DNA from 2 places in the Alcanivorax sp. VBW004 genome. Region 1 is predicted to be linked to the other one. Evidence: predicted binding sites of a transcription regulator. Region 1 holds the regulator's gene; the other holds the start of a gene.
The links. Region 1 encodes LexA, which represses DNA repair genes until DNA is damaged. Its sites were predicted from a motif close to TACTGTNTANNTANACAGTA; they were not measured.
Positions count from the first base shown of each region.

Region 2: a site for LexA is predicted at 3,935-3,954, ahead of uvrA (excinuclease ABC subunit UvrA). Genes of this name have one in related genera too.

Region 1 covers NZ_WNHC01000001.1:2,313,928-2,319,618, reverse strand. Annotated here, with positions in the region: gene topA (type I DNA topoisomerase) at 1-2,051, opposite strand, end outside; gene F1529_RS10565 (universal stress protein) at 2,267-2,704, shown strand; gene F1529_RS10560 (cyclic nucleotide-binding domain-containing protein) at 2,755-3,405, opposite strand; gene lexA (transcriptional repressor LexA) at 3,727-4,341, shown strand; gene F1529_RS10550 (DUF1499 domain-containing protein) at 4,397-4,813, shown strand; gene F1529_RS10545 (TatD family hydrolase) at 4,761-5,594, shown strand; gene F1529_RS10540 (glutaredoxin family protein) at 5,688-5,691, opposite strand, start outside.
Region 2 covers NZ_WNHC01000001.1:1,556,494-1,562,184, forward strand. Annotated here, with positions in the region: gene F1529_RS07165 (glycerophosphodiester phosphodiesterase family protein) at 1-149, opposite strand, end outside; gene F1529_RS07170 (hypothetical protein) at 271-1,089, opposite strand; gene uvrA (excinuclease ABC subunit UvrA) at 1,098-3,920, opposite strand; gene F1529_RS07180 (response regulator transcription factor) at 4,041-4,691, opposite strand; gene F1529_RS07185 (MFS transporter) at 4,957-5,691, shown strand, end outside.

The sequences.
Region 1 (5,691 bases):
CACTTCTGGCACCGCTTTTTACTGCGCAGTTCGTTGGTTTCCGCTTCTTCATCATCGTCTGCTTTCACCGTTTCGGCTTCTTCACCGGGCAGCAGATTCATGGTGGCAGTGCAGCGCTCTTTCGGCGGCAACCCGTAACCGGAACAGCCCAGAAACACGCCGGTGGAACCGGTGCGAATCTGCATCGGGCGGCCACAGGTGGGACATTCAATATCCGTATCGGTGGGCAGATTGGCGCGCATGCCGCCCACTGCCTGTTTGCCCGTGCCTTCGCCCTGGGCGGCATCCAGCTTGCTGACGAAATCCTTGTAGAATTCGTTCAGCACGTCCTGCCAGTTCCGTTGCCCCTCAGCAACTTCATCCAGGGTTTCTTCCATGCTGGCGGTGAAACCGTAGTCCATCAGGTTGGGGAAGTTTTCCACCAGACGGTCGGTAACGATGTCGCCCATTTTTTCAGCGTAGAAACGGCGATTGTCCTGACGCACATAACCACGATCCTGAATCGTTGAAATGATCGCTGCGTAGGTGGACGGGCGGCCAATGCCGCGCTTTTCCAGTTCCTTGACCAGGCTCGCCTCGGTAAAACGGGCTGGCGGCTTGGTGAAGTGCTGGTTGGCATCCACGTTATCGATAGACAGCACATCGCCTTCTTTCACATCCGGCAACAGGGTGTCTTCCTGGCCCTTGCGCGAAGCCGGCGGCTGAATGCGGGTCCAACCATCGAACTTCATAATCCGCCCTTTCGCTTTCAGCTCGTAACCGTTGCCGGTGGCCGTCAGGGTGGAGCTCAGGTATTCCGCCGGGGGCATCTGGCAGGCGATGAACTGTCGACGAATCAGCTCGTACAGGCGCTGGGCGTCGCGTTCCATATCTTTCAGGGAATCAGAGGTGCGCCGCACATCCGAAGGACGAATGGCTTCGTGCGCTTCCTGGGCGCCTTCCTTGCTGCTGTAGGACAGCGGCGCATCTGGCAGGTACTTGTCACCCAGTTTTTCGCCAATCCACTCCCGGCAGGCCGCCACGGCGTCTGAACTCAGGTTGGTGGAATCGGTACGCATGTAGGTAATGTGGCCGGCTTCATAAAGCCGCTGCGCCATCATCATGGTCTTTTTCACCCCGAAGCCCAGGCGGGTGCTCGCGGCCTGCTGCAGGGTAGAGGTAATAAAAGGCGCCGACGGCTTGGAGCGGGTGGGCCGCTGCTCACGCTGGCTGATGGTCAGGGTGCCGGCGTTTTCCAGTGCCTGCTTGTGGGCACCGGCATCGTCACCGTTATTGGGCCGGAACGCCTGGCCGTTATGCTTTGCCACCTGCAGGCGCAGGGCTTCGCCATCGCCACTGTGGGTGTCGCTGTACAACTCCCAGAATTCTTCAGGAATAAAGGCGCGGATTTCACGTTCGCGCTCTACCACCAGCTCCACAGCCACGGACTGCACCCGGCCGGCAGAAAGGCCACGGGCGATCTTTTCCCACAACAACGGGGAGATCATGAAACCCACGACCCGGTCCAGAAAACGCCGGGCCTGCTGCGCTTCTACCCGGTGCAGATCCAGCTTGCCAGGTTCTTCGAACGCCGCCTGGATCGCTTTCTTGGTAATTTCGTTGAACACCACCCGGTCGAACCGGTCATCCTCTCCGCCAATGACTTCCCGCAGGTGCCAGGCAATCGCCTCCCCTTCGCGGTCCAAATCCGTTGCCAGATAGATGCGGTCTGCTTTCGCAGCCAGGCGTTTCAGTTCGTCGACCACCTTGTCCTTGCCGGGAAGCACCTCATAGTGGGCCGCCCAGCCTTTTTCCGGGTCGATCCCCATGCGGTTAACCAGCTGCTTCTTGGCCTTCTTCTTTTTATAGGCATCCCGCTCCTCCTTGGGCAGGGAGCGCGTGTAGGCCGCTTCCTTGGCCCGCTCCTGAGGGGTGCTCTTTTTGGAGCCGCCACTGACCGGCAGATCCCGCACATGGCCGACGCTGGACTTCACGATGAAGTCGTCGCCCAGGTAGCGGTTAATGGTCTTGGCCTTGGCAGGCGACTCCACAATTACTAACGATTTTCCCATTCTCAGGTACTCAACATCCGGTCTAAGGCTCGTGATGGGCGCTATTTAGACAGCGCCGGTATAGGCGGGTCAAGCAGGAAGTGCCCCCGTTTTCCTTTTTTAGTAGTAGTACAGGCAGACCGGTCAGGGCAACCCTCATCTGTGAAACAGCCCGCTGGCAACCCCGACAAAGCGCGCTATACTGCAGGAAACCTCACGTTTTCAGGGAGAGAACCGTGCCCAGTCCCTACCGCAAAATTCTGGTTGCCATCGATGGCAGCGACGAATCCCCCCAGGTGCTGTCCCGCGCAGCAGGCGTGCTGTCAGGCAATGACGGTGAGCTGCATCTGATCCATGTCATCGAACCACTGGCCCTGGCCTACGGGGCGGATGTGCCCATGGATGTGACGGACTTGCAAAGCGGCCTGATGAAACAGGCCCGTGAAATGGCGGACAAATACGCAGGGCAATACAACATTCCCGAAGCCAACGTTTATGTGGATATGGGGTCCATCGAAAAGACCATTCTCGACAAGGCGGACAAGATAGGGGCGGATTTGATCGTGGTGGGCAGCCATACCCGCAGTGGGCTGGCCCTGCTGCTGGGCTCGACCGCACGCGGCCTGGTGCCCGGGGCTCATTGCGACGTACTGGCCGTCAAGGTCGATCAGTAGCCGCAACGAGCCGTAAAGGAATTCCGCACGCAAGCTGGCGCAAGCGTGAATCAGGTCAGTTGTAGTGTGCCGGTGCTCGCCTGCCCTTCTCCATTCCAGCGGCACAGCAATTCAGCCAGCCCCTGGGCCTGCACCTTCAACGCGGCCAGCTCTTCCGGGCTGTTCTTCTCTCCGTGAAAAACCGGCAGCTTGCGCATGGAATGCACCAGTTCATGGGTCGGCGCCTGCATTCGCTTCACTTCCAGTGTCCAGCGAATGTGGTGAACAATCATATGGAAAAACGCCAATCGGGTCGCCAGCGAATAAGGGCCATCATCGTCATTGAATTCATTGAAATCCAGGCTCGCCAACACCGCTTCGCGGGCGTTGTCTGCCACCGTAATCGTGGCACTGCGCGGTGTCCCTAACAGCATGGACAGGGTGCCGAAGACCTCCCCCGGAGATACATAATAAAGCGGGGATTCCGGCGCGGTGTCCGAGAGCACTTCCAGCTGCCCCCGAAGCAGAAAATACAGAGTGGAATCCACATCACCGGCCCGAATGACGCTTTCTCCGGAAGCCGCCACCCAAAGGCGGGTAGTCTTTTCAAGCTGTTCAAATTCGTCCTGATCATCCCGGGCGATTTCATTAAAAAACGGCACACCAGCCAACAGCTGGCGCCGCCGTTGCTGGCCGAAATCGTTATTATTGGCCTGCTCCATCCATTATCCCCACTGTCTTGATGGCATTTCTATCAACTCCACATGCTAGTACCCGCGCCTTAACAGAGCAACGACATGGACGTAAAAGCGGGATAAAACCTCGCCCGACAACTGTTCAAATAACACTGTTCATATTATCAGTGCCTGTGCTAGCATCCAGAATGTAGCACTGCCTGTCAGCCACGACTTACAAGCCCAGGCACGCAACCATACAAATGCCTACAGCCACCCGTGACAGGCATGGGATGAATACGACCCCGGCAAGGTTGCCTGCACGGCCACCGGCGGGCACTCCACTCTGCAGGAAACAGGGAGAAGGTTATGAGCAGCAAACTTACCGACCGACAGCAGCAGGTTCTCGATTGCATCCGCGAATGCCTCTCGGACAGCGGCATGGCCCCCACCCGTGCAGAGATTGCCGACATCATGGGGTTCCAGTCCAAGAATGCGGCCTCGGATCATCTCCGTGCCCTTGAACGCAAGGGCTATATCAAGCTGCACAGTGACCGCTCGCGGGGCATTCAGCTGCTGGATAACGCCTACTGGGGCGAAGAAGAACTGCCCATCGTCGGCAGGGTCGCCGCAGGCGTTCCCATCGAAGCCATCGAAAACGTGGAACGCACCGTGCCGGTCCCCCAGGGGCTGTTCAAGCAACGCCCTACCTACCTGTTGAAGGTACAGGGCGACAGTATGGTAGATGCGGGTATCTTCGACGGTGACCTGATTGCGGTACGCAAATCCAATGTGGCGCGCACGGGTGAAATCGTAGTGGCCCGCATTGACGAAGAAGTCACGGTGAAGACCTTAAAGTTGAATAAATCCAGCGCCACCCTGCTGCCGGCCAACGAAGCCTATGAGCCGATCAAGGTGCCCGCTGATCAACTTATCATCGAAGGCATTTTCGTGGGGCTGATTCGTGATCCGAACTCTTATTAAAGCCTGTATCCACACGGGTATAGGCACTTGCCTGATTGTATGGAGTGCATTTGCCATGGCTGATACCCATCTTCTTGCGCCCTGTCCGGACTCACCCAACTGTGTGTCCAGCCTGGCGACACAGGCCGACAAGCGAGTCGCTCCTCTACAGGTAGGCGCCGACCGGCAAAGCAGCCTGAAAAAGCTGGAAAGCCTGCTTGGCAACCTGCCCCGTGTGGACTATGACGTGGTAGGTCAGTCACGCATCCAGGCTCGCTTCACCAGCCGGGTTCTGCGGTTTGTGGACGATGTGACCTTCTATGTTCGCGATAACGGTGTGGTGGAAGTGCGCTCGGCCTCGCGGACAGGCTACTGGGATTTAGGTGCGAACCGTCGTCGGGTAGAATCCCTGCGCGAGCAGCTATCTGAACAGGACACCGATGACCGCACCTCACAGCAACACGCCTTCGGAAACGCAGAACACCGCGTCTGATCAATGGGCCGATATCGGGGTTAACCTGACCGACCGGCAATTCAACGACGATCGCGAAACGGTGATTGAACGGGCGGCCTCGGCCGGGGTTGCCTGGCAACTGATTACCGGTACCAACATCGACGAGTCACGCGCCGCCATTGCCCTGGCCGACGAACATCCCACCCTGTTTGCTACCGCCGGGCTGCACCCGCACAGCGCCCGCTTTTACTCGCCTGCCCTGGAAAAAGAACTGCACGAGTTGCTCGCCCATGAGCAGACGAAAGCTGCAGGTGAGATGGGACTGGATTTCAACCGGGACTTTTCTCCACGACCGGACCAGGAGCGCGCCTTCGAGGCCCAGCTAGCGCTGGCGGCAGAGATGAAACTGCCTGTTTTCCTCCATGAGCGCGATGCCCATGAGCGTTTTCTGCCTATCCTGAAAGCGTTCCGCGACGATCTGCCCGGCGCCGTCGTGCATTGCTTCACCGGGTCGCGTCAGGCTCTGTTTGACTATCTGGATCTGGATTGCCATATCGGCATTACCGGCTGGGTTTGCGACGAGCGCCGCGGCAAGCCACTGGCAGAACTGGTGCCCAATATTCCGGATCAGCGCCTGCTGCTGGAAACTGACGCCCCCTACCTGCTACCCCGGGACCTGCCGGAGCCTCCCCCGAAAAAACGCCGTAACGAACCGGCACTACTCCCCTGGATTGGCCAGCGGGTCGCACAGCTACGCGGGCAGCAGACACAGGACGTGGCCGCCATGACCTATCAAAATGCGTTAGCGTTATTTCGCTAACCGGCCCGTCATTCCATCACGGAGCCGCAAGGGCTGCGGGCCGGGTTTAGCCAAGGGCACAGAGAGCCTGGGCGGCACCACCCGGCCCCCACATCAG
Region 2 (5,691 bases), 760 kb from region 1:
TCCATATCAGAGACAAGGTAATAGGGGCGAGGGCCGAGCGTAATCGTGTTCGTGCCGCTATCTTTGTGATCCTGGCTGGCACACGCCACGGTTGCCATGCCGATAGCCAGGGTGGCGATGCATCCTTTCCAGGCCCATATCCATTTCATGATCAGCCTCCAGCGTTGCGTTGGAGGTTGGGTCTGTGAGCGGGTTGTGACGCTCATGTTTGGGGGTGGTGGCGAAGGTATGACAAAGGCTGATATTGTGCAGTAAAGCACAGTCAGGGGGTCATTTATCGCTCGAGCCCAGGCGAAGATTGGCGACAGCAGAATAATACGGGGTGATCCCTCTTCGTATGGCAAGGCCACTGACCGGCCCGGTGGTTTGAGAGCTCCAGATGAGCTTCCCGTCTTCGAGCCGAATAACTGCCATGTCCACAACGACCTCTCCTGCATAAGAGGCGGCACCGCTACTGCCTGCTAAGGAGCTGAATATGATGGCGCTGGTCACGGAGGCGTTATAGCTCTCCCGGCTTTCATGCCAGCCTCTCACACGGGTGAGCAGGATGCAGCATGCCTCATTCACGTCCAGTCGTTCTGCTGCCCGGTTCCCGTCAAGTCTAATGGCGTCTGTCTTTACAGGATTTTGTCGCTCAGGGCCTGTAGCCATTGCCTGCAGAAAGCCTTTTACGCTCGGGGATGGGCGGTCAATAGGTGCAAAATCAATGAAGGTGTCGAAGTATAGATTCTGAAATTCGTCCAAGTGACCCGAGAGGCCTGCGGAAGGCATGGAGAGGGAGATTTCGTAGGCGTCGGCATGTTTCTGATAATACTGGATAGTATCAGGTGGAATATGCTCGAGCATCGTCGGAAATGGGTGGTAATCGCCATCACGATCGCGTATCTCAAGCTCGAAAAACGGTGGTGCGATGACGATCTTTTCAGCGCTTCTTGTGTCTGACAGTGACTCTAGGGGGTAAGCTTCTGTGCATATCGCTCCGGCCCCACAAGCCACGCCGTTATAAAGCGTTTTAGCACTCTTGCATCCTGTAAGGATGGAACAACAGGTTAAGACGCAAAGTAGCAGATAAGGTGTGATGGTGTTCATTCTTATTATTATCCAAGCATGGGCTTAAGAAAACGCCCGGTATGGCTGCCTTTCACCTTGGCGACTTCTTCCGGGGTGCCTTCGGCGATGATCTCACCGCCACCGTCACCGCCCTCGGGACCCAGATCCACGATCCAGTCAGCGGTCTTGATCACATCCAGGTTGTGTTCGATCACCACCACAGAATTACCGTGGTCGGCCAGGCGATTGAGTACGTCCAGCAGGAGCTGGATGTCATGGAAGTGCAGGCCGGTGGTGGGCTCGTCGAGGATGTACAAGGTGTTGCCGGTATCCCTGCGTGACAATTCCTTGGCCAGTTTGACCCGCTGGGCTTCGCCGCCGGATAGCGTGGTGGCTGCCTGGCCGAGTTTCACATAGCTGAGGCCCACATCCATGAGGGTCTGGAGTTTGCGTGCCAGCGACGGTACGGCATCGAAAAACTCGCGGGCATCTTCGATAGTCAGGTCGAGCACTTCGAAGATATTTTTACCCTTGTAGGTGATTTCCAGGGTTTCCCGGTTGTAGCGCCTTCCTTCACAAACTTCACAGGGAACATAGATGTCGGGCAGGAAGTGCATTTCTACCTTGATGACCCCGTCACCCTGGCAGGCTTCGCAGCGACCCCCTTTCACGTTGAAGCTGAAGCGGCCGGGTTTGTAGCCGCGGGCACGGGCTTCCTGGGTGCCTGCGAACAATTCCCGCACCGGAGTGAAAATACCGGTATAGGTGGCCGGGTTGGAGCGCGGGGTGCGACCAATGGGGCTTTGGTCGATATCCACCACCTTGTCGAAATGCTCAAGACCGTCGATGGACTCATGGGGGCCCGCGGTCAGGGTGGTGGCCTTGTTGAGTTTGGTGGCCGCCAGCGGGTACAGGGTGCTGTTGATCAGCGTGGATTTGCCGGAGCCGGACACGCCGGTGATGCAGGTCAGCAACCCGACCGGAATATTCAGCGGGTGCCCTTTCAGGTTGTTGCCGGTGGCGCCGTGCAAGGTCAGCCAGCGATCGTCATTGTGCTCCCGGTGTTGGGCGGGAATGGCGATTTGCTTGCGCCCGGACAGGTAGTCACCGGTGAGTGACGCGGGGTTGTCCGCCACGTCCTGGGCGCTGCCCTGGGCGATAACCTCGCCGCCGTGGACGCCGGCGCCGGGGCCGATATCAATGACGTGATCAGCCAGACGAATAGCGTCTTCATCGTGCTCCACCACGAGCACCGTATTGCCCAGGTCCCGCAGGCGGGTGAGGGTGCTGAGCAGGCGCTCGTTGTCGCGCTGATGCAAGCCGATAGACGGCTCATCCAGCACATACATCACGCCCACCAGGCCGGCGCCAATCTGGCTGGCCAGGCGAATACGCTGGGCCTCGCCCCCGGAGAGGGTTTCTGCACTGCGCTCCAGCGTCAGATATTCCAGCCCCACGTTAACCAGAAACTGCAGGCGGTCGCGGATTTCCTTGAGAATCTTGTCGGCGATTTCGCCTCTGCTACCGGGCAGCTTGAGCTCGCTAAAGTAGGCGTGGGCCTTGCCCACCGCCAGACGCACCACTTCCGGCAGGGTGGTCTGTTCAATAAAGACATGGCGGGCGGCCTCGCGCAGGCGTGAGCCGTTGCAGCTGGGGCAGCTGGAGGTCGACATGTAGCTGAGCAGGTCTTCGCGTACCGCATCGGATTCGGTTTCCCGGTAACGGCGTTCCATGTTGGGAATGATGCCCTCGAACGGATGGTTACGCTTGATGATATCGCCGCGGTCGTTCAGGTAGCGGAATTCGATGCTTTCCTTGCCGGTGCCATGTAGCACCTTCTTGCGGACCTCCTTGGGGAGGTCTTTAAATGCCGCGTCCATGTCGAAACCAATGCTCTGGGACAGGGAATTGAGCATCTGGAAGTAATAGACGTTGCGTCGGTCCCAGCCACGGATGGCGCCTTCGGAGAGAGACAGCTCGTCGGAGTTGATCACCTTGCCTTCATCGAAGAACTGTTTCATGCCCAGGCCGTCACAGCTGGGGCAGGCACCGGCCGGGTTATTGAACGAGAACAGGCGAGGTTCCAGTTCGGGGATCGAGTAGCCACAGCTGGGGCAGGCGAATTTGGCGGAGAAAGTGGTTTCTTCGCCGTCGCCGTCCATGGGCGCGATCACGGCGATATCGTCGGCCAGGTTCAGGGCAGTCTCGAACGATTCGGCCAGACGGTTCTGCAGGTCGTCGCGGACCTTGAAGCGATCCACCACCACTTCGATGGTGTGCTTCTTGTTCTTGTCCAGGTCCGGAGTGTCGTCCATGTCGTAGATGCGGCCATCAATGCGTACCCGGATAAAGCCCTGGGCGCGCAGTTCTTCGAACAGGTGAACGTGCTCGCCTTTCTTTTCGCGGATGACCGGGGCCAGCAGCATCAGCTTGCTGCCTTCTTCCATGGTCAGCACCTGGTCCACCATCTGGCTGATGGTTTGCGCGGCAAGCGGGGCATCATGCTCGGGGCAGCGGGGCTCGCCGACCCGGGCGAACAACAGGCGCAGATAGTCGTAGATTTCGGTGATGGTGCCCACGGTGGAGCGCGGGTTGTGGCTGGTGGACTTCTGTTCAATGGAAATGGCGGGGCTCAGCCCTTCGATGTGGTCCACATCGGGCTTTTCCATCATCGACAGGAACTGGCGGGCATAGGTGGACAGCGATTCCACATAGCGGCGCTGACCTTCCGCGTACAGGGTGTCGAACGCCAGGGACGATTTGCCGGAACCGGACAGGCCGGTAATAACCACCAGCTTGTCCCGGGGAATATCCAGGTCCACGTTCTTCAGGTTATGGGTGCGTGCGCCACGAACCAGAATGGTATCCATCTACTGCCCCTGAGTACTGTCAAAATGAACAGGGCAGTATAAGGGACGCTGGACGCCCGACGCCAGACGCAGGATGCGAAAAGCCGGCGTCAGGCATTTGGCGTCTTGCGTCAGGCGTGGTTACAGATTTTCCTGGGCCCAGTTCACCGCTTGCAGGCGGTTGGAGGCGTTGATTTTCTTGAAGATGTTGTAGATGTGGGTCTTGATGGTGTGCGGGCTCAGATTCAGGCTGCTGGCGATTTCCGAGTTCTTGGCGCCGGTGGCCATGACTTTCAGCACTTCCACTTCCCGGTCTGTCAGGCTGACCTCGCTACGGGAGAACGTCTTGTTGAAGGTCCGGCTCTTCATCAGGTAGGTCTGCAGGACGGCGCGCGGGAACCACAGCTCGCCGTCGAAAATGGCCTTGATGCCTTTGCTGAGCAGGGCCTGGGGGCAGTCGTGCTGAAAGCCGCCGTTGACCATGGGAAGCCCGGCCAGTTTGGAGAGTGACTCATCGCTGTCCACGTTGAAAACGGCGATCAGGACATCGCTTTCCACTTCCTGGTCGGCTTCCAGCAAGTGGGCGATGACTTCATTCACGTCCACTGAGTGGTAGTCCACCAGAAACAGGTTCTGGTTCTGTTCGCGCAGGATCTCGGTGGTGATATCCAGGGCGGTGGGAATGCTCTTGGCTGCCACGTCTTCCTTGACGAGAAACTCTGTAAGCAGGGCGTTTTGCAGCTGTTGGCTGCCGACCACGTAAACTTGCTGGGTATGTTCTTGGCTATTCATTGGCCCCGTCCGTGATTGCTCAGGCAAACACCTAAGAAAAAAAACTGATCAGCCTGTCAATTTATCACCGCTTTGGCGGGGGTTCAATTTGATGCAGTCGAGTTTTACCGATTTCACGATCAAAGGTTGTGGACCGGGTCTTCCGGGCACTGGTCCTGACGGGGCCGGAATCTGCTACACTGCGTGCCCTTTTGTATCGGCCGGGGTTGCGGCAGCTGTGTGCTGCGGTGCAGCGGCCTCTCCGGGTTAGGAGCGATCACGGTTCATGACGGCATCATCTTCCCATGCCCTGCAGCGGACAGAACTGAAAACCACGGGTTATCTGGCAACTATTTTCGCGTTGCGGATGTTTGGTTTGTTCATGATCCTGCCGATTTTTGCAGTCTACGGGCAGGCCCTTGAAGGGGCTTCCCCGCTTTTGATCGGTACGGCCATTGGCGCCTATGGCCTGATGCAGGCATTGCTGCAGATTCCGTTTGGCATGCTCTCGGACCGTTTTGGGCGTCGTCCGTTACTGTTAATTGGCCTGTTGCTGTTTATTGCCGGTGGCGCAGTGGCGGCCATGAGTGACCATATTTACGGAGTGATTGCGGGGCGGGCGCTGCAGGGGGCCGGGGCCATCGCCAGCGTGATCATGGCGTTGATTGGTGATGTGGTGACGGAAAAACACCGTACCCGGGCCATGGCGCTGATTGGCATGTCGGTGGGCGGCTCTTTTGTTCTGGCACTGATTCTGGGGCCCTTGCTGGCGGGCTGGCTGGGCTTGTCCGGCCTGTTCTGGATGACCTCGGTGCTGGGGGGCTTTGCCTTGCTGGTTGCTTTTGTGGTGCCGGCTCCGAAAGCCTTGCAGGGTGAGGCATTGCCCGCGTCGGAGCGCTTCCGCCGCGTATTGGGCAGTAAGACATTGCTGCGTTTTGATGTGGGCATTTTTAGCCTGCATCTGATCATGACCGCATCCTTTGTGGTGGTGCCTGCCCTGCTTAGCGAGCGCCTGGGGCTG